Regions from separate parts of the Mesorhizobium sp. BHscii genome, predicted to be linked through region 3. Evidence: predicted binding sites of a transcription regulator. Region 3 holds the regulator's gene; each other region holds the start of a gene.
The links. The regulator LexA, encoded in region 3, represses DNA repair genes until DNA is damaged. The targets are predictions, from matches to a motif close to TGTTCNNNNTGTGTTCNG.
Positions count from the first base shown of each region.

Region 1: a site for LexA is predicted at 8,224-8,241, ahead of recA (recombinase RecA). Genes of this name have one in related genera too.
Region 2: a site for LexA is predicted at 5,928-5,945, ahead of ACWTU7_RS25480 (ImuA family protein). Genes of this name have one in related genera too.

Region 1 is NZ_JBSPKW010000003.1:265,984-276,694, forward strand. Features, by position in the region: gene sufB (Fe-S cluster assembly protein SufB) at 115-1,632, shown strand; gene ACWTU7_RS06470 (hypothetical protein) at 1,637-1,924, shown strand; gene sufC (Fe-S cluster assembly ATPase SufC) at 1,917-2,672, shown strand; gene sufD (Fe-S cluster assembly protein SufD) at 2,713-3,981, shown strand; gene ACWTU7_RS06485 (cysteine desulfurase) at 4,079-5,320, shown strand; gene ACWTU7_RS06490 (SUF system Fe-S cluster assembly protein) at 5,326-5,718, shown strand; gene sufA (Fe-S cluster assembly scaffold SufA) at 5,829-6,209, shown strand; gene ACWTU7_RS06500 (GFA family protein) at 6,219-6,716, opposite strand; gene ACWTU7_RS06505 (TfoX/Sxy family protein) at 6,810-7,133, shown strand; gene ACWTU7_RS06510 (carbohydrate kinase family protein) at 7,153-8,091, opposite strand; gene recA (recombinase RecA) at 8,365-9,462, shown strand; gene alaS (alanine--tRNA ligase) at 9,718-10,711, shown strand, end outside.
Region 2 is NZ_JBSPKW010000022.1:89,074-99,784, reverse strand. Features, by position in the region: gene ACWTU7_RS25495 (Trm112 family protein) at 1-87, shown strand, start outside; gene ACWTU7_RS25490 (error-prone DNA polymerase) at 100-3,465, opposite strand; gene ACWTU7_RS25485 (DUF6504 family protein) at 3,462-4,943, opposite strand; gene ACWTU7_RS25480 (ImuA family protein) at 4,885-5,904, opposite strand; gene ACWTU7_RS25475 (metallopeptidase family protein) at 6,078-6,500, shown strand; gene ACWTU7_RS25470 (hypothetical protein) at 6,508-6,933, shown strand; gene ACWTU7_RS25465 (DUF1737 domain-containing protein) at 6,947-7,150, opposite strand; gene ACWTU7_RS25460 (HpcH/HpaI aldolase/citrate lyase family protein) at 7,176-8,069, opposite strand; gene ACWTU7_RS25455 (DUF4153 domain-containing protein) at 8,366-9,916, shown strand; gene ACWTU7_RS25450 (response regulator) at 9,920-10,615, shown strand; gene ACWTU7_RS25445 (ATP-binding protein) at 10,675-10,711, shown strand, end outside.
Region 3 is NZ_JBSPKW010000018.1:113,019-123,729, reverse strand. Features, by position in the region: gene trpD (anthranilate phosphoribosyltransferase) at 1-606, shown strand, start outside; gene trpC (indole-3-glycerol phosphate synthase TrpC) at 611-1,462, shown strand; gene moaC (cyclic pyranopterin monophosphate synthase MoaC) at 1,529-2,026, shown strand; gene ACWTU7_RS23005 (molybdopterin molybdotransferase MoeA) at 2,026-3,231, shown strand; gene lexA (transcriptional repressor LexA) at 3,336-4,073, shown strand; gene ACWTU7_RS22995 (ComEC/Rec2 family competence protein) at 4,067-6,523, opposite strand; gene gltX (glutamate--tRNA ligase) at 6,625-8,049, shown strand; gene gltA (citrate synthase) at 8,232-9,560, shown strand; gene lpxB (lipid-A-disaccharide synthase) at 9,639-10,711, opposite strand, start outside.

The sequences.
Region 1 (10,711 bases), on a different contig from region 3:
CAGGGACGCACTATATGGAACTTACGCCGCCTTGGTTGCCCATGGGCACTCGTTTCGCGGTGCCATAGTTTGAAAACTGTCGGGCCTTGACCCCGGCGTGGATGGAGAACGCATATGCCTGCTGTGCAGGACACGATCGATCGGGTCCGAAAGATCGACGTCGACCAGTATAAATACGGATTCCAGACCGAAATCGCGATGGACAAGGCCCCAAAGGGCCTGAGCGAAGACATTATTCGCTTCATTTCGGCGAAGAAGGACGAGCCGTCCTGGATGCTGGAATGGCGTCTGGAAGCCTATCGGCGCTGGGTGACGCTGGACGAGCCGAAGTGGGCGCGCGTCCATTATCCGAAGATCGATTTCCAGGACCTCTACTACTATGCGGCGCCCAAGAGCACGCCGGGACCGACATCGCTGAGCGACGTCGATCCTGAGCTCTTGAGGGTCTACGAAAAGCTCGGCATTCCGCTGAAGGAACAGGAAATCCTCGCCGGCGTGCAGAAGACCGACGCGTCGGAACTCGAGGAACCCAGCGACAATGTCTACAAGTCGGGCCGCGTCGCCGTCGACGCGGTGTTCGATTCGGTGTCCGTCGTCACCACCTTCAAGAAGGAGCTGGCGCAGGCCGGCGTCATTTTCTGTTCGATCTCGGAAGCGATCCGCGAGCACCCGGAACTGGTGAAGAAATATCTCGGTTCGGTTGTGCCGACCTCCGACAATTTCTACGCGACACTGAATTCGGCGGTGTTCACAGACGGCTCCTTCGTCTTCGTGCCCAAGGGCGTGCGCTGCCCGATGGAACTGTCGACCTATTTCCGCATGAACGAGAAGAATACCGGCCAGTTCGAGCGTACGCTGATCATCGCCGAGGAGGGGGCTTACGTCTCCTATCTCGAAGGCTGCACGGCGCCGCAGCGCGACGAGAACCAGCTTCACGCCGCCGTGGTCGAATTGATCGCGCTCGACGATGCCGAGATCAAATATTCGACGGTGCAGAACTGGTACCCCGGCGACGCCGAGGGCAAGGGCGGCATCTACAATTTCGTCACCAAACGCGGCGACTGCCGTGGCCATCGTTCGAAGATATCGTGGACGCAGGTCGAGACCGGCTCGGCCATCACCTGGAAATATCCGAGCTGCATCCTGCGCGGCGACGATTCCAGCGGCGAGTTCTATTCGATCGCCGTGTCAAACGGCTACCAGCAGGTCGATAGCGGCACCAAGATGATTCATCTCGGCAAGAACACGTCGAGCCGCATCATCTCCAAGGGCATCGCCGCCGGCCTTTCGCAGAACACCTATCGCGGACAGGTTTCGGCGCACCGCAAGGCGACCAACGCCCGCAACTTCACCAACTGCGACTCGCTGCTGATCGGCGACCAGTGCGGCGCGCACACCGTGCCCTACATGGAAGCCAAGAACGCGACGGCGAAGTTCGAGCATGAGGCGACGACGTCGAAAATTTCCGAAGACCAGAAATTCTACGTCATGCAGCGCGGCATTCCGGAAGAAGAGGCGATCGCGCTGATCGTCAACGGCTTCGTCAAGGACGTCATCCAGCAGCTGCCGATGGAGTTCGCCGTCGAGGCGCAGAAGCTGATTGGGATCTCGCTGGAAGGCAGCGTGGGTTGATTAGATGGAACGGCGCTCTTGGAAATTCTTCGAGCGTATCGAGAGCTTGATAGTCATCGTTCTGATGCTCTCGTTGACGCTCGCTATTGGAGGTGCCGTGGTGGCTCTGATAGGCGCAATGTTTGGCTTGAGTTCGGTAAAGAATATTGGTGGTTCGATTGCGGGCCTAGGCGCGGTTGGGTTTTTTGGCTGGATGTTCGTTACTGGCGATCTTGCGGGCGCGCTTTTAGGGAGATCCCGTCAAGGACCGAGCGTCGAGAACAAGAACACGAAAGTAGAAAATGATGCTTGAGATCAAGAACCTGCATGCCCGCATCGTCGATGACGGCACCGAGATTATCCGCGGCCTGAACCTGACGGTGAAAGCCGGCGAGGTCGCCGCCATCATGGGCCCGAACGGCTCGGGAAAATCGACGCTGTCCTACATCCTCGCCGGGCGCGAGGATTATGAAGTCACCGAGGGCGACATCCTCTACAACGGCCAGTCGATCCTCGAAATGGATCCGGCCGAGCGCGCCACATCAGGCATCTTTCTCGCCTTTCAGTATCCGATGGAAATACCGGGCGTCGCGACGATGGAATTCCTGAAGGTGGCGATGAACGAGCAGCGCAAGGCGCGCGGCGAGGAGCCGCTGAAGATCCCCGAATTCCTGAAGCGCGTGAAGGACGCCGCCGCCTCGCTCAACATGGACATGGCGATGCTGAAGCGGCCGCTCAATGTCGGCTTTTCCGGCGGCGAGAAGAAGCGCGCCGAGATCCTGCAGATGAAGCTTCTGGAGCCAAAACTCTGCGTGCTCGACGAGACCGATTCAGGCCTCGATATCGATGCGCTGAAGATCGTCTCGGACGGCGTCAACGCGCTGCGCTCGCCCGACCGCGCCATCGTCATCATCACCCACTACCAGCGCCTGCTCCAACACATCGAGCCGGATACTGTGCACGTGCTCTACAGGGGCCAGGTGATCAAATCGGGCGACAAGTCGCTGGCGCTCGATCTCGAGGCCAATGGCTATGCCGGCGTGATCGGCCAAGCCGCGTGAGATGCCAGAAGGCGAGACAAAGCTAGGCAAGGCGAAACTGATGAATATACATACGACACCCCAGCGAACGCCAGCCGAAACGGCGCTGATCGACTCCTTCAGCGACCGGCTCTCGCTGCTGCCCGGCGACGGCACGGTGATGCTGAAGCGCGACGACGCCATCGAGGCGATCAAGAGCGGCCTGCCGACGCGGCGCATCGAATCCTGGCACTACACCGACCTGCGTCGCCTGCTGGCTTCCGTGCCGGACTTCGATCCCGCGGCTGCCGCCAAGGCGATCGCACCGATCGTTGAAGGCTCTGCCGTTCTGCCAGTCCTGAACGGCGTCTCGAGCACGAAGCTGCCGACGGTTGATGGCGTTGCGGTGCAGCGCCTGTCGGAGAAGCTGACCGACGGCAGCGCAGCACCTGGGCTCGATCCGTATGGCACCGACGATGCAATCGGCGCTCTGAACACCGCTTTCGTTGCAGACGGCTATTTTGTCGACATCTCCGACGGCACCGAACTGGACAAGCCGATCGAACTGCAGAACCTGCAGGCCGGCGGCCAGACGCATGTGCGCTTGGGCGTCCGCGTCGGCGCCGGCGCCAAGGCTGTTATCGTCGAGCGCCAGGCGGGCGAGGGCGCCGCACTCGTCAGCTCGGTCAGCCAGCTTCTGCTTGACGAGGGCGCCGACGTGACGTGGCTGATCGTGCAGGAGCAGCCGGATACGGCCACGCATCTTGCCCAGTTCAAGGCGCATCTCGGCAAGAATGCGAAGCTGACGCTGTTCGTGATGAATGCCGGCGGCAAGCTGGTGCGCCAGGAGATCGTGGTCAAGACGACAGGCGAAGGCGCCGATTTCACGCTGCGCGGCATCAACCTGCTTGCCGGTGACACTCATACGGACGTGACCATGGTGCTCGACCATGCCGTGCCGCACACGGCTTCGACGGAAGTAATCCGCAATGTGGTTACCGGCAAGGCGCGCGGCATCTTCCAGGGGCGCATCAACGTCCACCAATATGCGCAGAAGACCAACGCCAAGATGGCCTGCAACACGCTGCTTCTGTCGGATGACGGCGAGTTCTCGACCAAGCCTGAGCTCGAAATCTTCGCCGACGATGTCGTCTGCGGCCATGGCGCGACCGTCACCGAGATCGACCATAGCCACCTGTTCTACCTGATGGCCCGCGGCATCGACGAGAAGACCGCGCGCGGCCTTCTGGTCAAGGCTTTCGTTGCCGAGGTAATTGAGGATCTGGACGACGAGGCGATTGTCGAGGCGCTGGAAGCAAGGCTCGACGGCTGGTTCGTGGCGCACGGCTAGCGCCTTCCTTCTCCCCTTGTGGGATGGGAGAAGGTGGATCGGCGCGTAGCGCCGAGACGGACGAGGGTGTTGGACGGAATGAGGCGATGAAGTTGTGATGGACCAGAAAGTCGAAAACATCCCCTACGACGTCGAGGCGATCCGCCGCGACTTCCCGATCCTGTCGCGGGAAGTCTATGGCAAGCCGTTGGTCTATCTCGACAACGGCGCCTCGGCGCAGAAGCCGCAGGTCGTGCTCGACACCATCCAGCACGCTTATTCCCAGGAATATGCCAACGTTCATCGCGGGCTGCATTTCCTGTCGAATGCCGCGACCGACGCCTATGAGAACGCGCGGAAGATAGTGCAGAGGTTTCTCAACGCGCCAAGCACCGACAACATCGTCTTCACCTCGAACACCACCGCGGCGATCAACACCGTCGCCTACGGCTTCGGCATGCCGAATATCGGCGAGGGCGACGAGATCGTGCTGTCGATCATGGAGCACCATTCCAATATCGTGCCGTGGCATTTCATCCGCGAGCGGCAGGGCGCCAAGCTGGTCTGGGTGCCGGTCGACGATCTCGGCGTCTTCCACATCGAGGAGTTCGAGAAGCGGCTGACTGATCGCACAAAACTGGTCGCCATCACGCACATGTCGAATGCGCTGGGCACGGTGACGCCGATCAAGGAGATCGTCCGCATCGCGCATGCGCGCGGCATTCCGGTGCTGGTCGACGGCAGCCAGAGCGCCGTGCATATGCCGATCGACGTCCAGGATCTCGATTGCGATTTCTTCGTCTTCACCGGCCACAAGGTCTACGGTCCCTCGGGCATCGGCGTGCTCTATGGCAAGAAGGACATGCTGGAGCGCATGCGCCCGTTCATGGGCGGCGGCGAGATGATCGAGGAGGTGACGCAAGACATCGTCACCTACAACGATCCGCCGCACCGTTTCGAGGCCGGCACGCCGCCGATCGTGCAGGCGATCGGGCTGGGCGCTGCGCTGGAATACATGGAAAAGATCGGCCGCGAGCGCATTGCCGCCCATGAGGCCGATTTGAAGGATTATGCCCATCAGCGGCTGCGTGCCATCAACTCGCTGCGCATCTTCGGCGACGCGCCCGATAAGGGCGCCATCATCTCCTTCGAACTGCAGGGTATTCATGCGCATGACGTATCGATGGTGATCGACCGGCAGGGTATTGCTGTCCGCGCCGGCACCCATTGCGCCCAGCCGCTGTTGAAACGCTTCGGCGTAACTTCCACATGCAGGGCATCGTTCGGCATGTATAATACCAGGGCCGAAGTCGACGCTTTGGCCGATGCGCTCGAAAAAGCGCGAAAATTCTTCGGGTGACGATCATGGATGATGTAGGCCGGACCGCTGAGACCGCTTCGGAAACGACTGCCAACGGTCTGGTTTCCGCCTCGGCCATTCCCGCCGACGAACTGGCGCGGCTGACCGACGATATCGTCTCGGCGCTGAAGACGGTCTATGACCCGGAGATTCCGGCCGACATCTACGAGCTTGGCCTGATCTACAAGATCGACATCGAGGACGACCGCTCGGTCAAGATCGACATGACGCTGACCGCGCCCGGCTGTCCGGTGGCCGGCGAAATGCCGGGCTGGGTGGAAAATGCCGTCGGCGCCGTGGAGGGCGTTTCAGGCGTCGAGGTCACCATGACCTTCGATCCGCCCTGGTCACCCGACCGCATGTCGGAAGAGGCACAGGTAGCGGTGGGTTGGTACTAGCACCGGATATGACAAAGATTGGTGCACTTGCGCCAGGCAGAGAATTTCACCATTTTAGGTGAGGAATCATTCGGCAGGCCTTGAACCTGCACGCAATGGAGAAAGAAAAGATGGGACGCTTTGCCGTCATCACGATGACCGAAAAGGCCGCCGACCGGGTTCGCGAGATCGTTGCGACCCGTGAGAATGCGTACGGCATTCGCCTTGGCATCAAGAAGGGCGGCTGCGCCGGCATGGAATATACGGTCGACCTGGTGACCGAGCCTAACACGAAGGATGACCATATCGAGCGCGACGGCGCCCATGTTTACGTCGCCCCCGAGGCCGCACTTTTCCTGTTCGGCACCGAGATGGATTTCGAGCAGACGACGCTGCGCACCGGCTTCACCTTCCGCAACCCGAACCAGAGTTCTGCCTGCGGCTGCGGCGAATCGGTCGAGTTGAAACCGGCCGATCTGAAGGCACTGGCCGAGGCGCGCGCTTCGGCCTGATCGGGCTCCTCAGTCCACCCACATTCCCGTTCGTTTGTGCCATCCGGCGATCGATTCTTCCGGATAGACATCGTAGGCCCTGTCGTCCTCGCCGATGTCGGGCTCGACCCAGTTCGCCTTGTATTTCAGCATGAGGTGCACCTTTTCAGGCGGTTTCGGCAGGTCTGTGTCGATCGCCGATGCAAATGGGTGGACCAGCTCCGGCCACGTCGGATCGTAGAGCCAGAGTGCCGATCCGCATTTCCTGCAGAAATTCCGCTCGCCTGACGAGATCTCGCATTGTGGATGCTCGTCGTCCTCGATCTCGGCTTGATAGACGCCAAGGTTGCGCTTGCCCTTGATTTTCAGCGTATCGAAATCGGCACCGAGATTGATGGCAAAGCCGCCGCCGCCCTGCTGCTTGCGGCAGATCGAGCAATAGCAAAGCATGAACGGCACCGGCGTGTGGCTTTCCACCTCGAAGCGGACGGCATCGCACCGGCAGGACCCTTTGAGCAGAAGCGGCATGATGAGGGACTCCGAAGAATTTGGCTCTCAACTTGTCAGGATGGTTTTGGTTGCGGCGATGACAAGGGGAAATCCGGGTGACATGATCGCGGCATGGACAATGAACGCATTGCCGAACTTTTCGAAGGCCTCGGCCCGGTCAGCATTCGCAAGATGTTCGGCGGCAAGGGCATCTACTTCGACGGCGTCATCGTCGCCATCGTCATCCGTGGCGAATTGATGCTGAAGGCCGACTCGGAAAGCGCGCCCGAATTCGAAGCGGCCGGCTGCCGGCAATGGACCTACACCGGCTCGCGGCACGGCAAGCTCGTGTCCATGCCGTATTGGAGCATTCCCGACAGCGCCTTCGACGATCCGGACGAGATGGCGGTCTGGGCGCGCCGGGCCTATGAGGCGGGGCTGCGTGCCGGCAAATAGGCCGCCTCTCCACTGGTCATCAGCTCATGCCAATTTTCTGCGGCTCGGGCACAAGGGCCAGCGCGTCGGCAAAGTCTGCCGCCGTAAAGACCGGCACAATTTCGGCACTTTCGATCGCAAGCATTGCCGCGGCAACGCCGTCACGCAGCGCCGCGCGCAGCGTCAGGCCGCGCAGCAGGGCGGCGACCATTGCGCCCGCCAGCGCATCGGCGGCGACGTCGGTGACTTTTCTTGGCGGCGGGATCGAGAAGGCGCCGGCCTCGTCGAAACCCAGCACCGGACCGTCATCCGACCTCACCACGCCATATTTGAGGCCGGCGCGCCTCAGGCGGTCGATGATATCACGCTCCGCCGTGTCGATACCGACATCGGCGAGTGCGATGGCCTCGCGCCGGTCCATGAAGACCATCGCCAGGCTGCCAAGCACCGGCGCGAGCCGCACCGCCTTGTCTGGTGAGACGGCGAGGGCGAAGACCGGCTTGCCGGCGGCAAGCGCCACCAGCCGCTCCAGCGCCGTCGACGGCAGGTTGGCGTCGCACAGGACCGCATGGGCGGTGCTGATCGCCTCACGCACCTTGGCACGGCGGATCTGCTTGGGAAGCGCCAGGTCGTAGAGCGCCATGTCGGAAAGGCCGACGATCAGCGCGCCGTCGCCGTCGATTATCGTCGTGTTGCTCGGCGTCGTGCGATCGAGGAACACCACGGATAGATCAGCAATGCCGGCCGCAGCGATGGCGCGCGAGACCGTGTCGGCCAGAACATCGCCGCCGCGCACCGAAAGCAGCGAGCCGGAGACGCCGCGCCGCACGGCGCCGCGCAGCGCATTGAAGACGGCGCCGCCGACAGCCTCGCGCATCGTGCCGGGATTCGACGCCGCCGGCACAAAGGCGCCCGAAACCTGGCCGCGCCGATCTATATAGGCGCCGCCTACGGCCAGGATTGTCGGCGACTTCATCATGCCTGGGAGGAGACCTTTGCTGTTGCCGGGCAAAGACTAGGGTGTCCGGCGGAACCCGGCAACCGAAGGCGCGATTCGAAAGATGCCAGCACGATCCTGCGGGTGAAGCGGGATACATCCTGGGGTGAAACACGAAACAAAAAAAGAACAAATCCGGATATTGTTTGTTTTTCAATCGTTTGTCTCCCCTTGCCAGACGAGAACAAAAAAGGTACAAATTAATAAGGATTACGGATTGTCCGGCCTTCATTGACGACCAAGGGGTGATGTATCATGGCTCAGAATTCTTTGCGGCTGGTAGAGGACAAAGCAGTGGATAAATCAAAGGCTCTGGATGCGGCGCTGTCGCAAATCGAGCGTGCCTTCGGCAAGGGCTCGATCATGCGGCTCGGCGCAAACGAGCAGGTCGTCGAGATCGAAACGGTGCCGACCGGTTCACTTGGCCTCGACATCGCGCTTGGCGTCGGCGGCCTGCCGCGCGGCCGCATCGTCGAGATCTATGGGCCGGAAAGCTCGGGCAAGACGACGCTGGCGCTGCACACGGTGGCCGAAGCCCAGAAGAAGGGCGGCATCTGCGCCTTTGTCGATGCCGAGCACGCGCTCGATCCGGTCTATGCGCGCAAGCTCGGCGTCGACCTCGAAAATCTGCTGATCTCGCAGCCCGATACCGGCGAACAGGCGCTGGAGATCTGCGACACGCTGGTGCGTTCCGGCGCCATCGACGTGCTGGTGGTCGATTCGGTCGCGGCGCTGACGCCGCGCGCCGAAATCGAGGGCGAAATGGGCGATTCACTGCCCGGCCTGCAGGCCCGCCTGATGAGCCAGGCGCTGCGCAAGCTGACCGCCTCGATCTCGCGCTCCAACACCATGGTCATCTTCATCAACCAGATCCGCATGAAGATCGGCGTGATGTTCGGTTCGCCCGAGACCACGACCGGCGGCAACGCGCTGAAATTCTATGCTTCGGTGCGCCTCGACATTCGCCGCATCGGCTCGGTCAAGGACCGCGACGAGGTCGTCGGCAACCAGACCCGCGTCAAGGTGGTCAAGAACAAGCTGGCGCCGCCCTTCAAGGTGGTCGAGTTCGACATCATGTATGGCGAGGGCGTGTCCAAGACCGGCGAGCTGGTCGACCTCGGCGTCAAGGCCGGCGTGGTCGAGAAGTCGGGCGCCTGGTTCTCCTATAATTCGCAGCGTCTCGGCCAGGGCCGCGAGAACGCAAAACTGTTCCTGCGCGACAATCCCGACACGGCACGCGAGATCGAGCTGGCGCTGAGGCAGAATGCCGGGCTGATCGCCGAGAAATTCCTCGAAAATGGCGGTTCCGAAGGCGGAGACGATGGTTTCGAGGACGAAGCGGGCGCGATGTAAGATACAGGCTGTGCCAGCCAGGATACCCGTTTGAGTTCGCGTATCCCGAATTGAGTTGGTGTATCGATGTGTTTATGCCGCCGGCCTTGGGCCGGCGGTTTGCGTTTTTGCTGATAGCTCTGGTCATTGTGAACAGCCGGCCAGCGCTACGGTTTGGAGCAATTCCGTGTTTCTGGACAGGGTGCGGTGCGACCGCTAAAAGGCCATGTCTGTTTTCCGCCGGCAATCGGCGGATCTCTCGAAAAGGCAGTATTCATGAGTGGCGTCAACGAGATCAGGTCGGCATTTCTCGACTATTTCCGCAAAGAGGGTCACGAGGTCGTGGCGTCGAGCCCGCTGGTGCCGCGCAACGACCCGACGCTGATGTTCACCAACGCTGGCATGGTGCAGTTCAAGAACGTCTTCACGGGGTTGGAAAGCCGTCCCTATTCGCGCGCCACCACCTCGCAGAAATGCGTGCGCGCCGGCGGCAAGCACAACGATCTCGACAATGTCGGCTACACTGCCCGTCACCACACCTTCTTCGAGATGCTCGGCAATTTCTCCTTCGGCGATTATTTCAAGGAGCGCGCCATCGAGCTTGCCTGGAACCTGATCACCCGCGAGTTCGGCATCGCCAAGGACCGGCTTCTGGTGACCGTCTACCATACCGACGACGCGGCCGCGGGCTTCTGGAAGAAGATCGCCGGGCTGCCGGAGGACAGGATCATCCGGATCGCCACCAGCGACAATTTCTGGGCGATGGGCGATACCGGTCCCTGCGGCCCGTGCTCGGAAATCTTCTACGACCATGGCGCCGACATTCCGGGCGGCCCGCCCGGCAGCGCGGATGAGGACGGCGACCGTTTCATCGAGATCTGGAACCTCGTCTTCATGCAGTTCGAGCAGGTGACGAAGGCGGAGCGGATCGAACTGCCGCGCCCGTCGATCGACACCGGCATGGGGCTGGAGCGCATCGCAGCCGTCCTGCAGGGTGAGCACGACAATTACGACATCGACCTGTTCAAGGCGCTGATCCGTGCCTCGGAAGAGGCGACCGGCGTCAAGGCGGAAGGCAAGAACCGGGCGAGCCACCGCGTCATTGCCGATCACCTGCGCGCATCGAGCTTCCTCATCGCCGACGGCGTGCTGCCGTCGAACGAAGGCCGCGGCTACGTGCTGCGTCGCATCATGCGCCGCGCCATGCGCCATGCGCAGCTTTTGGGCGCCCGTGATCCGCTGATGTGGCGGCTGGTGCCGGCGCTGGTGC
Region 2 (10,711 bases), on a different contig from region 3:
GACGGCATCCCGATCATGCTGCCTTCGGAGGCGCGCTCGCTCCCCTTCGAGGACGGATTGCCGCCGCGTCTGGGCGGACCGTCCTGAACGGTGTAAGGCCTATTGAAAATTGCGCCCTTTGGGCATGACCTTCTCCGCCTTTCCCGACAGCGCCACGAGATCCCGCTGGACCGGCGCGGCTTGTGGGGCATGTGCGTCTGCAACGCCCTCTTCGCGGTTGTCATTCTCCATGCGCCCACTGGCCGAAGGCTCATTGACAGGCTGGCCGGTGCCGGCCTCCTCCAAAAGCACGGACAGCCACGGTGTCAAATCCTCGACCTTGTCGGCGACGATATGAATGACGTCCGATTCCGACTGCAGTTTGCCGGTGACACGGATTAACCGCGCGCCCATGACAATGGGCCGGTAGCGGTTGAAGGTTCTTTCCCAGAAAATGACGTTGGCCACCGCCTGCTCGTCTTCCAGCGTCAGGAAAATCGCTTTGGCGTTACCCGGCCGCTGCCGCACTAGGACAAGACCGGCGACCGAAACCCGCTTGCCGTCCCGAACCTGGCCGAGGCGCGCATTGGGCGTGACGCCGGAACGGTCCAGCCGCTGGCGCAGAAAGGCAAGCGGATGCGCCTTCAGCGACAGGCCGAGCGAACGGTAGTCGTGGATGACGTGCTCGCCGAGCGGCATTGTCGGCAGCCTGGTCTCGGGCTCAAGATCGCGCAAGCGGATCGCCGGCTGGTCGAACAGCGGCAAGGTCTCGGCGGCACTCTTGCCGTCGAGCGCGCGGACTGCCCACAGGGCGTCGCGGCGGTCGAGGCCGAGCGAACGGAAAGCGTCGGCTTGCGCCAGTTTCTCGATCTCATCGACGTAGAGGCCTGAGCGCAGCCAGACATCGCGAACGGATTCGTAGCCGTCGCCGCGTCTGGCGACAAACACCTCCATGCGCTCCTTCGACAGGCCTTTGACCTGGCGAAAACCCAACCGGACGGCATGATTGGTCCGGATGACACCGCGCATTTCGGCATGGCGGCCGAGGATGCGGGCAGGGTCGAAGGGTGCGTCCTCCAATTCGCAGTCCCAACCGGAGAAATTGACGTCGACCTCGCGGATTTCGACGCCATGGTCGCGCGCGTCGCGGACAAGCTGAGCCGGCTGATAAAATCCCATCGGCTGGGAATTCAGGATCGCGGCGCAGAACACGTCTGGATAAAATGTCTTGAACCAGCAGGAGGCATAGACCAGCAGGGCGAAGGAGGTGGCATGGCTTTCGGGAAAGCCGTATTCGCCAAAACCCTCGATCTGCTTGAAGCAGCGCTCGGCGAAGTCCTTTTCGTAACCCCGCAAAACCATGCCATCGACCATCCGCTTGCGATAATTGCCGATCGTGCCGGTGCGCTTGAAGGTGGCCATCGCGCGGCGCAGTTCATCGGCCTCGCCCGGCCTGAAGCCGCCGGCGACGATGGCGATCTTCATCGCCTGTTCCTGGAACAGCGGAACGCCCAGTGTCCTGCCGAGTATTTCTTCCAGTTCCGGCTTGGGATATTCGGGCTTTTCCTTGCCCTGCCGGCGGCGCAGATAGGGGTGGACCATGTCGCCCTGGATCGGGCCTGGTCGCACGATCGCCACCTCGATGACCAGGTCATAGAATGTTTTCGGCCTGAGGCGCGGCAGCATCGACATCTGGGCGCGGGATTCGATCTGGAAGACGCCGATCGTGTCGGCGCGGCAGATCATGTCGTAGACATGTTTGTCCTCGGCAGGGAGGGTGGCCAGCACATATGGTTGCCCATAGCCATCCCGCGCCTCCGGATAATGATCCTGGAGCAGGGTGAAGGCGCGCTGCAGGCAGGTCAGCATGCCGAGCGCCAACACGTCCACTTTAAGGATTTTCACCGCGTCGAGATCGTCCTTGTCCCACTCGACCATCTTGCGTTCGTCCATCGCCGTCTTGATGATGGGCACGATCTCGTCGAGCCGGTCCCTGGTGATGACGAAGCCACCGACATGCTGCGACAGATGACGGGGAAAGCCCATGATCTCGTTGGCGCATTCGATCACATGCCTTGTCGATTGGTCGGTCTGGTCGAGGCCGCCGGCCCTGGTCTCCTTTTCGCCGAGCTCCGAGGTCGACCAACCCCAGATCGAGCTGGACAACGCGCTCCTGACATCGTCCGACAGGCCCATCGCCTTGGCCACTTCGCGCATCGCCGAGCGGCCCCGGTAGCTGACGACGGCCGCGGCAAGCGCAGTGCGCTTGGCACTGTATTTCTCGTAGATGTACTGGATGACCTCTTCGCGCTTTTCATGCTCGAAATCGACATCGATGTCGGGCGGCTCGTTTCTTTCCTCGGAAATGAAACGCTCGAAAAGCGAGTCGATCCGCTCGGGTCCCACTTCGGTGATGCCGATGCAATAGCAGACCACCGAGTTAGCCGCGGAGCCACGCCCCTGGCAGAGTATGCCCTGGCTGCGGGCGAATTTGACGATGTCGTAGACAGTCAGGAAATAGCGCGCGTAGTTCAGTCGCTCGATCAAAGCGAGCTCTTCCCGGATCCGCCTAGTCACATCGGCGGGAACGCCTGAGGGGTAGCGCATCGCGGCTCCCTCTCGAGCCAGCCTTTCCAGTTCGGCCTGTGGCCCGAGGCCCGATTCCGTCGGTTCATCGGGATAATTGTATTGGAGGTCACTGAGAGAGAAGCTCAATTCGCCGGCAAAGCGCAGCGTTTCCGCCAGTGCTTGCGGATGCCGCCGGAACAGCCGCGCCATCTCCATTGGCGGCTTCAAATGGCGCTCGGCATTGGCCGCCAGTTCCAGCCCCGCTTCGGCAACAGGCACGTTGAGGCGGATCGCCGTCAGCACGTCCTGCAACCGGCGCCGTTCGGACGTATGGTAAAGAACGTCGTTGGTCGCCATCAGCGGAAGGCCTGATGCCTCAGCCATGGCAGCTGCCTGCTTGATACGGTAGTGGTCGTTGCCGCGATAATCCGGCGAAACGGCAAGCCGCAGATTCTTGCCGAAGCGGTCTTTGAGCCGGCTAACCAGCCTGAGATCATCCTCCGCCGGCGTCGACAGATCCGGCAGGACCGCCAGGGACATGAGATCGCCCCATTCAAAAAAGTCGTCGCGATAGAGAAGCGGTGCGCCCTTTTCGCTATCGTCGCGCATATTGGCTTGCGTCAGCATGCGGCACAGATGGCCCCAGCCCTTGCGGTCCTGCGGATAGGCGAGAACGTCGGGCGTGCCATCGCAAAAAACCAGGCGGCAGCCGGGATGATAGGAAAGACCTTCCACCTTGGCCTGCTGCCAAGCGCGCACGACACCGGCCACCGTGTTGCGATCGGCAAGCCCGATCGACGAAAAGCCCAGAAACTTTGCCGCGACCACCAGCTCCTCCGGTTTCGAGGCGCCGCGCAGGAACGAGAAATTCGACTGGATGCCGAATTCGGCATAGGGAACGACCGTCAGCGCGTTCATGCAAAGACCCCATGCATGAACCAGCGCGGCGGGACTTGAGAGGCGCCGTAGAGACCCTGGCGGTAGAGCCAATAACGGCGGCCGTCGCTATCCTCGATGCGGAAATAATCCCGGGTCGGCGCGTCTTCCGGCCCCGACGTCTCCCGCCACCATTCCGGGGCGATGCGTTCCGGCCCTTCGGCGCGCGCGACCCGGTACAGCGCGCGCCGCCAGCGGAAGTTCATCGGCGGTCCCTCAGGCATTTCGGTGGCCGGCACCTCGATCGGCTCGGGCGAACGGAACAGCCGGATCGGCCGTTCCAGCCGAAAGACAGGCGTGGATGAAGTGTCTTGTATCTTGTCCGGCTTCTTCGGCGGAGAGACCCTTTGCGGCGCCTCCGCATAGGGAAGCGTGGCGACGGCGCGCTCCGGCAGATGACTCTCGACGGCAACCGGTTTCAAAACCGCGCTTTCGCCGAGCCGGGCGCGGATGCGGTCGGCGAAAAGGGCGATGTCGGCGCCGTCATCGTGCGTTTCGCCGGCGAGATCCGCCTGCTGCATGTCGAAGGCCGCGGCCGACAGGACCGAGAGGCGCACGAGATCGAAGCCATAGCCGGCATCGATGTCCTGTTCGAGCGCGGCGAGCCTTTCGTGAAACAATTTCTGGATCAGCAACGGCTCGCGCAAGGGCCGCGACGTGCCGACGGCGATGCGGCTGACGGCGCCGTCGACGCGGAAAAGCAGCAGCGCCAGCCTTCTTGCGCCCTCGCCGCGGCGCTCGAGGTCCACCTTCAATGTCGTCGCCAGCATTTTCACCAGCCGCTCTAATTCGTCGGTCAGCATGATGGGTTCTGCGAGATGGCGTTCGACCGAAAGCGGCGCGACCGGCAGGCGCGGCGACACCGCCTCATCGAGGCGGCCGAGCGCCTGGTCGAGGCGTAAAAGCAGCGATGTGCCGAAGCGGCGGGCGAGCGGCGCGCGCGGTGCTGCCATGACGGCGCCCGCCGTGCGCAGGCCGACGCTTTCCAGGCTGGCGCGGATATCAGGCTCGATGCGCAGCGCCGCCAGCGGCAAGGGTGCGAGTAGCGCTTCCTCCTCGCCACCGGGGACGATGCGGTCACTGGCAAACCGCGTTGCCGCCCAAGCAGCACCAGGTGTGGCGGCAAGGCCGGCGCGGACATCGAAACCCTGATGGAAAAAGCGCGACAGAATGTCGTCCAGCATCGCCCGTTCGCCGCCGAAAAGGTGGGTGCAGCCGGTGACGTCGAGAAACAGGCCGTCGGCTGCGTCGATCGCCACCAGCGGAGTGTAGCGGTCGCACCAGTCGGCGAGGCTTTCGAGCAGGCGGCGGTCGGCCTCGGGATCGGCTTCCACTACGTCGATCGATGGGTGCATGGCGCGCGCGTCGGCTATGCCCATGCCGCGCTTCAGATGAAGCGCCTCAGCCCGCTCGTCGAGGGCGGCGATGCGCTGCGCGTTCGCTTGGCGATGGCTGATCACCAGGGGCAGGTGATCCGACGGCCGCGAACGCCAGGACCGCCCCAGACGCTGCCGCAGGATCCTTTCCGCGGCGAGGTGCGGAAACCACAGGGACAGGATTCGCTGCCCGTTCTTCCCCGGCCCTTCTTTCCTCGAAATTGCGTTCATCCGGGTTCCACTCCAGTGTGAATTGTCCCGGCAAGGCCGTGCGGCTCTTGCCGATGCTGACGGTGAAGGCGGGGCGGCCGATCGAGCCGGCGAGCGGCCCGGCGAGCGTCTGGCGTGGTGCCGACGGCGCAGCCGACAGGACGAGGCGGACGGATGCCGCCGTCGGTTCGGCCTCGCCGGCCTGGCGCAGCAGGAACACCGGCCGGCCGGCGCTCTGTGCCCGGGCGTGCAGCCGCCGCGTCGCGGTGAGGTCCAGCCGCTGCGGGCTGCCGCGGATTTCGAGGATGACGGCGGCGAGCGCCGTCATCCGGGCGGCTTCCTCGGCGACCCACAGCCCATCGAGGAGCCTTGGCGCCTCGGAAAACAGCAATTGCTCCGGCTCGATCCCGAAAAGGCCATGAAGCCCTCTGGCATAGGGGAAGCCGGCCTCGCGGAAGACCTCCGCGGTGCCGATCCACAGGACCGGCAGTCGCGGCGGCTCCTGTTTGAGGATCAGGCTGACGAGCGACAGGGCGAAACCGGCGACGACCCCGGCATCACGTGTCGCGGCGCCATGGATCTCGCTCAGCGCCGCCTTCGGCAGGCCGCCGCTGAGCGCAGTATCGAGACCCTCCGCGCCGGTGCGCAGAAACGCATCGGGCGGCGCCACGGCGAGGCCGCGGCGGACGATTGTTAGATCCCGGGGCGTGACATCCGCATCAACGGGAGCTGCGCCGGCCGGCGCCTCCAGGCGCTCGGGCAGCGTTCCCTCGATCTTCGCGATCTGTCGGCGCAGGGCAAAAACAGTCTCCCGCGCCACGGCGCTTGTCGCCATGACGGTCAGCTTCCACTCACAATTGTTCCTGTTATGTTCCTATTGATTCCAGAGGCCGCCCGAAGAGTCAAGCGGAGTCATGGGGAATTTATTCCTGTCCGCGCAAAGGCTGCAACCTGGCCATTTGCCGACTCCGGCTCGAAAGCCTATATGCCGGGATCAAAGGACAAAGCATGGCCCGCATCTACAAAACCCGCACCTGGCACGCCGAGCTTTCGCCGTCGATGGAGGAAATGGAGTTCCTGGCGCTGGAGGCCTATGCCCATCTGCCGGAGGAATTTCGCAAGCTGACCGGCGAGATCGTCATCCAAATCGCCGAATTCCCGACCGACGAGATCATGGACGACCTGTCGCTGGAAACGCCGTTCGACCTGCTCGGCCTGTTCGAGGGGCGCGGCATCGCCGAGCGCTGGAATCCGCAGACCGGCGAGGGGCCGAACCGCGTCACGCTCTACCGCCGCGCCATCCTCGACTACTGGGCCGAGAACGAAGAGACGCTGGGCGACATAGTCACCCATGTGCTGATCCACGAGATCGGCCACCATTTCGGCCTGTCGGACGACGATATGGAGCGGATCGAAGAGGCAGCTGAATAGTGTCCAGATGACGGAAGCAGAGTTTGCCAATCGGATCGACTGCAATTGGCCGTATCACGACATTTCACTGAGCCGCGAATTGATCCAAACCGCCATCGGCATTTCGCCGAATGCTGCATTTATTGCACTCGATGAGCTTTGCCGTCTACCCGCAAACACTGTTGTCGAGCCCGCCATTCTCCTGGCGTTAGTCGATTTCTGGCTGTCCAAATTCGACCATCCACTAGCACCGATGATATCGGAATGCGCGATATCCAGCATTAAACGCCAGCAACTGTCGGTTGCCGAAATTCTCATGAAGATGGATACCGTCTCCGGTTATCCGGGCCTTTATGCAGCGCTATCGATCCTTTATTTCAGCTGCGATGACGTCGACGGCCTTGCAGACGCAAGGTTCAACGAAATCAGAGCTGCCTGGGAAAAGCTTCTGTAACGGTCGTATCCTACTAGTCGCTGAGCTTGGTGTTGGGCCCGTATTCCTGGCCCTCGACATCCTTCACCACGGCCTGGCCGCAGCGCATGCTCTTGGTCTGCTTGTCGTAGGCATAGGTCGGCGAACCGAACAGGTGCCAGCCCTTGTTCAGCGCCGCCGTCACCTTGTGGCAGAAGCTGGAATCGTCCGGACCGGACAGAAAGCGGTAGAGTTTCATTTTCATTCCTGTGGTGGGTTGCCAATCATGCCCCGATGGCGGCCGCCTTCGCCAGCAGTTTTTCGGCCTGCGCCAGATGCAGCCGCTCGACCATTTTTCCATTCAGTGCGATAACGCCCTTGCCGGCATTTTCGGCAAGTGCGAAGGCAGCTTTCACCAAGCGCGCCTCGGCCACGGCTTCGGCAGATGGCGCGAAGGCCCGGTTCGCGGCATCGATCTGAGCCGGGTGGATCAGCGACTTGCCGTCAAATCCAATGGCGGCCGCTTCCGTGCATTCGCGCGCAAAGCCATCCAGATCGCGAAACTCATTGAAGACACCATCGAGCAGGTCGAGGCCACCGGCGCGCGCGGCGAGCACCATCTGCATCAGCCACGGTGTGAGATAGCGCCGGTCGGGCGTGGCGAGAACGCCGGTCTCCTTGACCAGATCGTTCGTTCCGGCAACGAAACAGACCAGCCGCGAGGCCGGATCGCGGCCAAGCTCGGCAATTGGTCCGATGTTGAGCAGAGCCTTGGGCGTTTCGATCATTGCCCATAGTTTCACCTCGTCCGGCGCGAAATTGTCGTCGAGCACGTCGCCGGCCTCGAGGACGTCGCGCGGCGTGTCGACTTTGGGCAGCAGGATGGCGTCGGGCTCGCTGCGTAACGCAGCCAGCAAGTCGTCGGCGCCCCATTCGCTGGCGAGCGGGTTGATGCGAACGATCATCTCGTAGCGCCGGCCATTATGGTTGGCAACCGGGCGCTTGGCGAAGATGCCGGCCAGTTTTTCCCGCGCGGCAACCTTGTCGGCCGGGGCGACGGCATCTTCGAGATCGATGATGACGGCATCGCAGGCCAGCGATGAGGTCTTGGCAAGCGCCTTGTCGTTCGAGGCCGGGACGTAGAGCACCGAGCGGCGCGGGCGGTAGGTTTCAATCATGCCTGATCTATGCCGCCTGTAGTCAGTCGAGGCAAGCCGTCTTCACCTGCATAAAAACTGCACAAAAGTCCGGAAAATCTCCTCGGATCCGCCCCGCCGCCTGCATGTCGATCGGCGATATAGGCGGTATGCAGATGCGAGAAAAACCCCGTTGGTCCCTGCCTTACCGACTCCGCAATGAGGGTTGGTGGCTCGTCGATCCGCCGCGGGCGCACCGTTCGGCGACTCTTCCCCTTCATCCGCAAATCTCCGCCCCGGTATGCCGCCCGGATCAAAGCCGCTGAGAAAGTCCGATCATGACATCGTTACTTACGGCCGCTCCGAGCTTTTGCGCGCGATTCGGCGTTGCGGTCCTGCTTGCCGCGCTGGCCGATTTCTTCTTCTACGGGCAGCCGGTCGGCATCACGCTTTTCCTGTTCGGCACTACGCTTGCCGCCGCAGTCGCGGCCATCCATCCCTCGGCGCTCAGCGCCCGCGGCCTGGGGCCCGGACTCGCCGCCCTGCTTGTCGGGCTGCTGCCGCTCATTGAAAATGTCAGCGCGCTGTCCGTCGCGATCGGGCTGGCGGCGATGGTCGTCTTCGCGCTTTGGCTGGTCGGCCGGTTGCGGCGTGGGCTTGCCCGCCTTGCCGGCCAGGTCGCGCTCTTCCTGCTCGCGGCACCATTCCGGTTCGTCCACGATTTCTTCCGCTGGCGCAAAGCGGCGCGGCGGCTTGGCCAGCGGCGTATCCGCCTTGCGGCGATCGGCGTCTGGATCATGCCGCTGACCCTGGGCGCAGTGTTTCTCGCGCTGTTCGGCGCCGCCAATCCGGTTATCGAATACTGGCTGTCGCTGATCGATCTTCACGCACTGCTCGACCTCATCCAGCTGCCGCGGCTGGCGTTCTGGCTGGTCGTGCTTGCCGGCGTCTGGGTCTTTCTGCGCCCGCGCCTGCCGCGCTTTTTCCGCCGCATTGCACATCTCGCATTGCCTATCCCCCTCGGGGTGACGACGACAAAACCCGCCAAGGCGATCGAGGACATCGTCTTCGGGAAGGCCGCCATCCTTCGCGCGCTGGTCGTCTTCAACATCCTGTTCGCAGTGCAGACCGCACTCGACGCCACCTATCTGTGGGGCGGCATCGACCTTCCCGACGGGCTGACCTACGCCGCCTATGCGCATAGCGGCGCCTATCCATTGATCGTCACGGCGCTGCTTGCCGCCGGCTTCGTCCTGGCGGCGCTGCGGCCGGGAAGTGCTACCTCCAGCGATCCGTTTATCCGCCGGCTGGTCTATGTCTGGGTGGCGCAGAACATCGTGCTGGTCATCTCGTCGATCCTGCGGCTCGATCTCTATATCGGCATCTATGCGCTGACCTACTGGCGCGTCGCCGCCTTCGTCTGGATGGGGCTGGTGGCGACGGGCCTTGCTCTGATCATCGCCCGCATCGCACTCGAAAAATCCAATGAATGGCTGCTTTCCGCCAATCTTCTGACGCTTTCGGTGACGCTCTATGCCTGCTCCTTCATCAACTTCGCGGCGCTGATTGCCAACTACAATGTCGTGCACTCATTCGAAATGACCGGCCGCGGCACCAAGCTCGATTTCTGGTATTTGCGTTCGCTCGGTCCCAGCGCCTGGCCGGCGCTTGATCGCTTCCTCGAGCATCAGGCCGAGACGAATGCGGCCAGCATTCCCTCTTACCGCCAACTCGCCCGTCTGCTTGGGCAGGACCAGGCCCGCTACCGCGCGGGCCAGGAAAACTGGCGCGCCTGGAGCTTCCGCGACTGGCGGCTACTTCGTACTCTCGACACATATATCCCGTTCGTGGTTCCTCAGGGCTCCGAACCCTTTGCGCCGGGCCGCTGATCCATGCCGCACAACATCCTTGTCGCCGACGATGATCCGCATATCCGCGAAATCATCTGCTTTGCGCTCGAAAAGTCGGGGATGAAGACGGTTGCCGTATCGGACGGCGCCGCCGCATTGCAGGCGATCGGGCGCCGCGCGCCCGATCTTGTCGTGCTCGACATCGGCATGCCGGAGATGGATGGGCTGGAGGTCTGCCGGCGGCTGCGGCATACATCGGATGTGCCGGTGCTGTTCCTGTCCGCGCGTGATGAAGAAATCGACCGCATCCTCGGGCTCGAAATGGGTGGCGACGACTATGTCACCAAGCCGTTCAGCCCGCGTGAACTGGTCGCACGCGTCAAGGTCATCCTGCGGCGCGCCCGCCCGACAAAGGCGGAACAGACCGACGACCGGCAATTCTCGCATGGCAGACTGGCTTTGCTGCCGGCTAGCCACGCGGCCAGCTTCGACGGCAGGCCGCTGGTGCTGACCTCGATCGAATTCGCCATCCTGAAAGGGTTTCTGGCGCGGCCAGCACATGTGCTCGGCCGCGACATGGTTATGGCCAATGCCTATGCCGCCAACATCCATGTCGCCGACCGCACCGTCGACAGCCATATCCGCAACATCCGCGCCAAGCTGGCGGCGGCCGGCTGCACGGATGCGATCGAGACCGTGCATGGCGTCGGCTTCCGGCTCGGCCGGTGCGGCGCGTGACCGCGCATAAATGGCGGCCGCGCCTCGCCACGATCGTTGTTGCCATCCTAATCATGGTGATGGCGCTGCCGCTGGTTGGCCTGTTCTTCTTCCGGC
Region 3 (10,711 bases):
CCGGAAACGATCGGCCGCTGTATCCACGACACAGGCGTCGGCTTCATGTTCGCGCCGGCGCATCATCCGGCGATGAAGCATGTCGGCCCGATCCGCGTCGAGCTCGGCACCCGCACCATCTTCAACCTGCTTGGCCCGCTCTCCAATCCGGCCAGTGTGAGCCGGCAGATGGTCGGCGTCTTCTTGCCTGAATGGATCATGCCGGTGGCCGAGACGCTGAAGGCACTGGGCGCCGACCACGCCTGGGTCGCCCATGGCGACGGCTATGACGAGATCACCACCACCGGTGAGACCCAAGTGGCCGAACTGGTCGGCGGCGAGATCCGCAGCTTTTCACTGACCCCGGAAGCGGTCGGGCTGAAGCGGCACACCAAGGACGAGTTGCGCGGCGGCGACGCCGCCTACAACGCCCAGGCGCTGCGCGATATGCTGGGCGGCGCTGCCGGCGCCTTTCGTGATACAGTGCTGATGAACGCCGGCGCCGGACTGGTGGTGGCGGGCAAGGCGACGACGCTTGCCGACGGCATGGCCACGGCAGCGCAAGCCATCGACAGCGGCCGGTCGCTGAAAGTGCTCGACCGGCTGGTCGAGATTTCGAACGGATAGAGCCGTGTCTGATATCCTGCGTAAGATCGAAGCCTACAAGCGCGACGAGATCGCTGCGGCGAAGGCGCGCGTGCCGCTTGCCGAGATCAAGGCGCGGGCGAAGGACACCGACGCAGCGCGCGGCTTTCTCTCGGCTCTTGAAGCCAAGCGCAAATCCGGCAGCTTCGCGCTGATCGCCGAGATCAAGAAGGCGAGCCCGTCCAAGGGCCTGATCCGCGCCGATTTCGATCCGCCGGCACTGGCCAGGGCCTATGCGAAAGGTGGTGCTGCCTGCCTTTCCGTGCTGACCGACGCGCCGTCCTTCCAGGGCGCGCCTAAATTCCTCACCGATGCGCGCAACGCCGTGACATTGCCCGCTTTGCGCAAGGATTTTCTGTTCGAGCCCTATCAGGTGTTCGAAGCCCGTGCGTGGGGCGCGGATGCCATCCTGATCATCATGGCGAGCGTCGATGACGCCGTGGCCAGCGAACTCGAAACGACGGCGTTCGAACTCGGCATGGACGCACTGGTCGAAGTGCATGACGAGGCCGAGACGGAACGCGCGCTGAAACTGTCATCGCGGCTGATCGGCATCAACAACCGCAATCTCCGGACGTTCGAAACCAGCATCGAGACCTCGGAGCGGCTCGCGAAGATGGTGCCGGCAGACCGCCTGCTGGTCAGCGAGAGCGGTATTTTCTCGCACGAAGACTGCCGCAGGCTGGAACGGAGCGACATCGGTACATTCCTCGTCGGCGAGAGCCTGATGCGGCAACAGAATGTGGCCACTGCAACGCGCCTGCTTTTGACGGGCAAGGCGCCGGCTCATGCATCGGCCCGAAGATCGGAATCGATTTTTGGAGAGCACGATGCATAGTTTCAAAGGGTTAGAGAGTACTTTGCGCGTCCAAACGGACGCACGTCGCTCTAAGGCTGACTGACGATGACGGCCGCCCTCACCCATCTTGGCGCGAAAGGCGAAGCCAATATGGTCGATGTCGGCGACAAGGCGGAGACGACGCGCACGGCAATCGCCGAAGGTCTTGTCGCGATGCGGCCCGAAACGCTGAAGATGATTCTTGACGGCGATGCCAAGAAGGGCGACGTGCTGGGCACGGCGCGCATCGCCGGCATCATGGCGGCCAAGAGGACGCATGAGCTGATCCCGCTCTGCCATCCGCTGCTGTTGACCAAGATATCCGTTGACATCGAACCGGACGCGACGCTGCCAGGCCTGAAGGTCACGGCGCTGGCCCGCGTCACAGGTAAGACCGGCGTCGAGATGGAAGCGCTGACCGCCGTCTCGGTCGCCTGCCTGACCATCTATGACATGGCCAAGGCGGTCGACCGCGCCATGGTGATCTCGGGCATCAGGCTGGTGGAAAAGACCGGCGGCAAATCCGGCGACTACAAGGCGGACGCCAAGGGGGCAGGCCAATAATGGCACTGCTTCCGGTCGCCGAGGCGCTCGAGCGCCTGCTTGAGGATGCTGCGCCCTTGCAGGCTGAATGCGTCGCCCTGATGGACGCCGCCGACCGCGTGCTGGCGGAGCCGCTTCTGGCGCTTCGCACCCAGCCGCCGTTCAACGCGTCCGCTATGGACGGCTATGCCGTGCGGGCCGAGGACGTAGCGTCCGTGCCCGCAAGACTTTCGGTGATCGGCATGGCGCCGGCCGGACGCGGCTTTGCCGGAACAGTCGGCCCGGCGCAGGCCGTGCGCATCTTCACCGGCGCGCCGCTTCCTGCAGGCGCCGACACCATCGTCATCCAGGAGAATGCCAGGGATCTCGGCGGCGGCAGCGTCGAAGTGACCGCGTCGACGGTTGAAGGCCGCAACATCCGCTGCCTCGGGCTCGATTTCTCGAAGGGCGACATCCTGCTGGAGAAAGGCCGCCCGCTTGATCCGGCGGCATTGTCGCTGGCGGCGTCGGCCAACCACCCGCAGGTCAGCGTGGTGAAACGGCCGCTGATCGCCATCATCGCCACCGGCGACGAATTGCTGCCGCCGGGCAGCGACCTTGGCCCCGACCAGATCATCTCGTCCAATGCCTATGGCGTCGCCGCCGCGGCCCGCTCGGTCGGCGCCAGCGCGCTCGATCTCGGCATCGCCCCCGACCGCAAGGAGGCGATCGCCACGCTGGTGAAACAAGCGGTCGACGCAGGCGCCGACGTCATTGTCACGCTGGGCGGCGCCTCGGTCGGCGACCATGACCTGGTCCATGACGTGCTGACCGGTGAAGGCATGACGCTCGATTTCTGGAAAATCGCCATGCGGCCTGGCAAGCCGTTGATGTTCGGGCGGCTGGGCGACATCCGCTGCATCGGCCTGCCTGGCAATCCGGTGGCGAGCCTGGTCTGCACGCAGCTCTTTCTGAAGCCGCTGCTTGCGCGGCTCGGCGGCCGCGCCTTCCGGCAGGACATGCGTCAGGCGCGGCTCGGCGCCGCCATGCCGGCCAACGATCTCAGGCAGGACTATGTACGCGCGGTGGTGAAGGAAGAAGCCGGCACGCCACTGGCGACCCCGTTCGGCGTCCAGGATTCCTCGATGCTCAAAATGCTGGCCGACGCCAACGGGCTGATCGTGCGCGAGCCATTCGCTCCCCCAGCCGCGACGGGCGCCGCGTGCAGCGTGCTGATGCTACGCTGAACAAAACGTCAACACATTCATTAAACTTTAAACGGTTGCGGAACACAACTGGAACAGATAGTGTTTGTTCTGGGTTTGTTTTTCTGATTCTGTTGGGGGTCGCGATGCTGACACGCAAACAACATGAACTGCTGATGTTCATCCACGAGCGGCTGAAGGAAAGCGGCATTCCGCCCTCGTTCGACGAGATGAAGGAAGCGCTCGACCTCGCCTCGAAGTCGGGGATCCATCGGCTGATCACGGCGCTGGAGGAGCGCGGTTTCATTCGCCGCCTGCCCAACCGGGCCCGCGCGCTGGAGGTGCTGCGCCTGCCCGATTCGATCGCGCCCGGCCTCAATGCGGCTCGCAAATTCTCGCCAAGCGTCATTCAGGGCAGCCTTGGGCAGGGCAGCCTCGGACGACAGATCAAACCGGCGCCTTCGCGCCTGCCCGCGGCCGGCAATGACGACGACGTCGTTGCCACCATCTCCATACCGGTGATGGGCCGCATCGCTGCCGGTGTGCCGATCGACGCCATCCAGCACCAGACGCATTCGATCTCGGTACCACCGGACATGATCACCGGCGGCACGCACTACGCGCTGGAGGTCAAGGGTGATTCGATGATCGAGGCCGGCATTTTCGACGGCGACACGGTCATCATCCGCAACGCCGACACCGCCCAGCCTGGCGAGATCATCGTCGCATTGGTCGACGAGGAGGAAGCGACGCTGAAGCGGTTCCGCCGCAAGGGCGCCTCGATCGCACTGGAAGCCGCCAATCCGGCCTATGAGACGCGCATCTTCGGGCCGGACCGGGTCAAGGTGCAAGGCAAGCTCGTCGGACTGATCCGGCGTTACTGAGCGGCAGGCTTCTTGGGTTTCTCGGCCCTGCGGTATGGCGGCAAGCCCCTCGCCTCGCGCGAAAATCTCCGCTGCTCGTGCCAAGGCCTATATGGCTGTCTGACGGCAAAACGGATTTCTGCGCGCGTCGTCGCTGATAGCGGATCGAAGAAGACGGCGGCACTGCCCATGCGAGCGAGCTGCCGTTTGGTGACGACGAGAACCAGCGGATTGCGGCAGGGATTATAATAGGCTGTGGCATCGTCGATGACGATCAAATCCGCAAAGGCACAGGCTGGCCGTGCGGTTTTGCGGTCGTCGGCGAGTGCGATGATCGCGCCGGACGGGTGCCGGGCGAGGCACAGGCCGGCAGTGCAGTAGAAGGGCGCTCCAGGCGGCAGGTCGGCCGGGTCGGCGATGTCGAACCGCACGTCTCCTTTTTCGAATGTTTCCGGCTCGACAATGGTCGCTGAAACCAGCGCATGTTTCCAGTTGTCGGTGGTGAATTCGTTCGAACGCACCCGGTTGACGGCAAGTTCGCCGCCGCCGATCGGCAGCGCCACCAGATGCGCATCTTCCGAAATCAGCACATCGGGGGCGCGCGTGTCGGAAATCGTCAGCAGGCCGGCGAGCGCAAAGGGAAGTGCCGCAAGCCGCAACCATGTCGTCGCCATCGTAGCGATGACCAGGGCGACCGTCACCAGCAGAACCGACTGCAACGAGATCAGCCCGACTGCATCGACCGGCGACCGCTCGGAAATCCATCCCGATATTGCGATCATGGCCGTCAGTCCCTTGCCCATCATGTAGAGGAAAGGTCCGTCGAAGCCGAAAGGCATTGCCAGAGCGCTGAGGACGGCCAGGAACATGACGACCGTGACGATTGGCATGACCGCCAGATTGGCGAACAGGCTAAGCGGCGATACGCGCTGGAAGTGCCAGATGGCGAAGAGCGCGGTGGCGCTGCCGGCAATGATGGAGGTCATTGCGATGGTCCCTGTCCCAGCGGCGAGTTTTCGCGTGACGAAAGCGACCGGCGACCGTCGCTGTGGCGGCGCCGTGGCCCTGTCGGCACGATAGTCGGACCATCCGGCATAGGCGCCCACGAGAGCAGCAGTCGCGGCGAAGGACATCTGGAAGCTTGGGCCGACCACCTCGTGCGGCGACACGACGATGACGGCGATGGCAGAAATCGTCAGATTGCGCATGGTAAGTGCCGCTCGGTCGAACAGCACGGCGACAAGCATTACCGCCAGCATGATGAAGCTGCGTTCAGCCGCGACCACGATACCGGAAAAAATGAGATACGCAGCGATGGAAAGGAGTGCGGCAGCAGCCGCATATTTCTTGACCGGCCGGCGTGACGAAAAATCGGGAAACAGCGCAAAGGCGCCGCGCAGCAATCCCATGATCGTGCCGGCGACAAGCGCCATGTGCAGGCCGGAAATCGAGATGATGTGGTAGATGCCGGTGCGCCGCATCGATTCGTTTATCTCTTCGGGAATGCCGGCACGCACACCGATGATCAGTGCGGCGGCAATCTCCCCCTCGGCGCCACCAATGCTGTCCCTGATATGGTCGGCAATGTTTTCGCGCGCCTTTTCGATCGAGGAAGAAAGGCGCGCGGCGAACGGCGCATCCTCGGAAACGACGATCTTCGGATTGCTGAGGAAAAAGCCACTGGCACCGATACCGGCGAAATAGCTGTCAAAGGAGAAGTCATAACTGTCCGGCCTAACCGGGCCAGTCGGAGGCAAAAGCCGCACATAACCGGTTGCCACCGAGCCTGCAGTCATCTCAGCGGGAATTTTGCGTGCCGAAACCCTGACACGTCCCGGTGCATAACGCAGTGTCGGCCGGGCGGTCGACATCACGTCGATGGTCAGCCTGATCCGGCCGTTCGCCATCTGATCGAGCCTAACGACACGGCCGGTGAGCTGGGTCTGGATTTCCGAACCGAGCATCTGCGTTCCCGCGCGCCAGGTTTCAACCTTGGCGGCGAGAACACCGAGTGCGCACAGCAACGCTGCCATGAAGCACAGATGCGTCTTGCGCCATGAGCGCGTGACAGCCGCACACAACGCCGTGAGGACCACGACGGCAATGGGCTGCGGAAAGTCCGGTTCGACGGTAAGCGAAAAATAGACGATCACCCCGCACGCCAGAAAAACCGGCACCAGCAGGAAGGCGACGCCGCGGTCGAGTTCCAGGCCGGCTGCCGAGGCCATGCTGTTGCGGATACCGGATGGTGAAAGATGGCTAAGCTGTCGGCGGAAACGAATGACGGGCCCCGGTTGTGGAGCCGGTATTGGCGCGGAGCGGTCCGGCGAAAGAGACTGGGTGGCCGGGTGCGATGCAGGCAGCAAAGCGGCTAGCGGCTCGGCGTGAGGAACGTCGGCAAACAGCGATCGTTCGCTGACGCTTGTGATCGCGCCCTCGCTCTCGTCCACGCCCCGGCCTGGTCCAGCCATCGGGTCTGCCCCTTGCACCCTTGACCTCCTATGCTACATGAACGCGCGACGCGCGAAAGTCCGCGCAACCACATCCGTTCCTGCGCTTGCCTGAGAGTTCTATGTCCGACAAGGTCGTCACCCGTTTTGCCCCCTCTCCCACCGGCTTCCTGCATATTGGCGGGGCGCGCACGGCGCTGTTCAACTGGCTGTATGCGAAACACACTGGCGGCAAGATGCTGCTGCGGATCGAGGACACCGATCGCGAGCGTTCGACCGATGCGGCAACCGCTGCCATTCTCGATGGGCTCGCCTGGCTCGGCCTCACCTGGGACGGCGAGCCGGTATCGCAGCTCGAGCGCGCGCCGCGCCACCGCGCGGTCGCCGAGGAGCTGGTGCGGCTCGGCAAAGCCTATTACTGCTATGCGACGCCGGCCGAGTTGGAGGCGATGCGCGAGAGCGCGCGTGCCAAGGGGCTGCCTCCTCGGTATGACGGCCGCTGGCGCGACCGCGACCCGTCGGAGGCGCCGGCCGGCGCCAAGGGCGCGATCCGCATCAAGGCGCCGGCCGGCGGCGAGACGGTGGTGCATGACCGCGTGCAGGGCGAAGTCCGCTTCCCCAACAAGGATCTCGACGATTTCATCATCCTGCGCTCGGACGGCAATCCGACCTATATGCATGCCGTCGTCGTCGACGACCATGACATGGGCATCACCCACATCATCCGCGGCGACGACCATCTGACCAATGCCGCCCGCCAGATGGTGATCTATCGAGCCATGGACTGGGACGTGCCGTCGATGTCGCATATCCCGCTGATCCATGGCGCCGACGGTGCCAAGCTGTCGAAGCGGCACGGTGCGCTAGGCGTCGAAGCCTATCGTGCCATGGGCTACCTGCCTGAGGCACTGCTCAACTACCTGGCGCGGCTTGGCTGGAGCCACGGCGACGACGAGGTCATGTCGATCGCCGACATGATTGCCTGGTTCGACATCGGCGACGTCAACAAGGGGGCCGCCCGCTTCGACTTCGCCAAGCTCGAGGCGCTGAACGGCGTGCATATGCGCCGCATGAACGACGCCGAATTGCTCGATATCTTCATCGCCACTTTGCCCTATCTGGAAGGCGGCCCGGCGATCGCAACGCGCCTCGACGACACGCGCAAGGCGCAGTTGCTCGCCGCCCTGCCCGGCTTAAAGGAGCGGGCCAAGACACTGGTCGAGCTGGCCGACGGTGCCGCCTTCCTGTTTGTCGAGCGACCGCTGCGGATCGACGAGAAGGCGGCGGCGCTGCTCGGCGGTGATGCGCGCGAGATCCTGCGGGGTGCTCATGCGGCGCTGAAGGCGATTTCAGGCGACTGGACGGCCGAAGCAGCGGAGGCTGCGATCCGGGGATATGCGGTGGCCGGCGGCCATAAGCTCGGCGCTGTGGCCCAACCCTTGCGCGCCGCGCTCACCGGCAAAAGCACCTCGCCGGGCGTGTTCGACGTGCTTGCCGTGCTTGGCCGCGAGGAAAGCCTGGCGCGCGTCGCGGATCAAATCGATTAGCAAAACTGGCCCAAGAAGATTGGCATTGAAAGGTGGGTTTCGCAGTGCAACATTAGGCCTTGGCCCAATTTGGCACGCAAATCCAATTGCGGGCGCAAACGCGCGAACTCCGGTGCTTTCGAAGTGTTGCGTTGCAGATATTTCGCCTTTGCCGGCATGAGAAAAACCTAAAGGAGTTTGCAATGTCCGAAGCTGCGACAAAAATGGAATTTGGCGGCAAAACCCACGCGTCGACTGCGAAGCTTGAATTCGGCGGCAAAACTCACGAGCTCAAGGTGCGAAGCGGCTCGGTCGGACCGGACGTCATCGATATCGGCTCGCTTTACAGCACCACCGGGGCGTTCACTTATGATCCCGGCTTCACTTCGACGGCAAGCTGCGAGTCGGAAATCACCTTCATTGATGGCGATGCCGGCATCCTTTTGCATCGCGGCTATCCGATCGACCAGTTGGCCGAGCATGGCGACTTCCTCGAAGTCTGCTACCTCTTGCTCTACGGCGAATTGCCGACCAAGGCGCAGAAGGACGATTTCGATTACCGGGTGACGCGCCACACCATGGTGCACGAGCAGATGTCGCGCTTCTTCACCGGCTTTCGCCGCGACGCGCACCCGATGGCGGTGATGTGCGGCGTGGTCGGCGCGCTGTCAGCCTTCTATCACGATTCCACCGACATCTCGGACCCCTACCAGCGCATGGTCGCGTCGATGCGGCTGATCGCCAAGATGCCGACGATCGCGGCGATGGCTTATAAGTACCACATCGGCCAACCCTTCATTTACCCGAAGAACGAGCTGAATTTCGCGGCCAACTTCCTGCATATGTGCTTTGCCGTGCCGTGTGAGGAATACAAGATCAATCCGGTGCTGGCGCGTGCGATGGAGCGCATCTTCATCCTGCATGCCGATCACGAGCAGAACGCCTCGACCTCGACCGTTCGCCTCGCCGGCTCGTCGGGCGCCAACCCGTTTGCCTGCATCGCCGCCGGCATCGCCTGCCTGTGGGGACCGGCTCATGGCGGCGCCAACGAAGCGGCCTTGAACATGCTGGGCGAGATCGGCCATGTCGACCACATCCCGGAATTCATCGCCCGCGCCAAGGACAAGAACGATCCGTTCCGGTTGATGGGCTTTGGCCACCGCGTCTACAAGAACTACGATCCGCGCGCCAAGATCATGCAGAAGACCGCACATGAGGTTTTGGGCGAACTTGGCATCAAGGATGATCCGCTGCTCGACATCGCCATGGAACTGGAAAAGATCGCGCTGACCGACTCCTATTTCATCGAGAAGAAGCTTTATCCGAACGTCGATTTCTATTCCGGCATCACGCTGAAGGCGCTGGGCTTCCCCACCACCATGTTCACCGTGCTGTTCGCGGTCGCCCGTACCGTCGGCTGGATCGCGCAGTGGAAAGAGATGATCGAGGATCCGCACCAGAAGATCGGTCGCCCGCGCCAGCTCTATACAGGTGCGCCGGAACGCGACTACGTGCCGATTGCTAAACGGTGAATAGAAGAAGTGAGTAGTGAGTAGTAAATAGGAATTCTAGACGCCGAGCTGTGCTCTGCTATCTTCACTACTCACTACTCACCCTTTGATGTATTTCATCACGACCCCCGCGGCGATATCGCCGGAAGGTTCATCAACGGCCATGCGTCTGGCCACCTCGGCAAAACCCTCCTTCTGCCATGCGCGATAGGGGGTGTCGGAAAAAAGCGCCTCCAACTGCCGCGCCAGATAGTGCGGCCGCACATATTCGTTGTAGCTTTCCGGCACGATCGGGCGATCGGCGATGAGATTGGGCAAGGCGGCGCTCCATACGGTGATCAGGCGCTGGGCAATCCGCATGACCGGATCGAGCCGGTAGCAGGAGATCATCGGCACGCCCGACAGCGCCAGTTCCAGCGACACCGTTCCCGATGCGATCAGCGCTGCATCGGCCTTGCCGAAGGCCTGCCATTTGCGTTCGGTATCAAGGATGATCTCCGGCTTCTCGTCCCAGCTTGCCACCGAAGCCCTGACTAGGTCGGCGACATGCGGCACCGTCGGCAACAGCAGGCGCAAGCGGTGTCCGCGTGCGCGTAGGATCGAGATCGTCTTGCCGAACGGGCCAACCAGCCGTCGCACCTCACCGCGACGCGAGCCGGGCAGCACAAGCAGTGTCTTCACACGATCCTCGGACAGGTCGCGCGGCAGGCTTTGCGCCTTGGCAGCGCCGAGCACGCCCGGATCGTGCATAAGGCGATGGCCGACATAAGTGCCGGGCGGACCGCCGAGGCGGGCGAGCTCCTTCACCTCGAAAGGCAGGATGCAGAGGATATGATCGACATACGGTTTCATCGCTTCCGCCCTGCCCGGCCGCCACGCCCAGACGCTCGGGCAGACATAGTGGATGATCGGGATTGCCGGATCGGCGGCACGCACCTTCTTCGCCACGCGCAGCGAAAAATCCGGGCTGTCGATGGTGATGAGGCAGTCGGGCTTTTCACCGGCGACCGCGTCGGCCGTCTGGCTGATCCGTCGCATCAGGCGCGGCAGGTCGCGCAGGATGGCGCTCAGGCCCATCAGCGCGATCTCGCCGCCGTCGAAGAGCGGCGTGAGGCCGAGCGCCTGCAAATGCCGGCCGCCGATGCCGACGAGCCGGACCTCGCGGCCAGTCG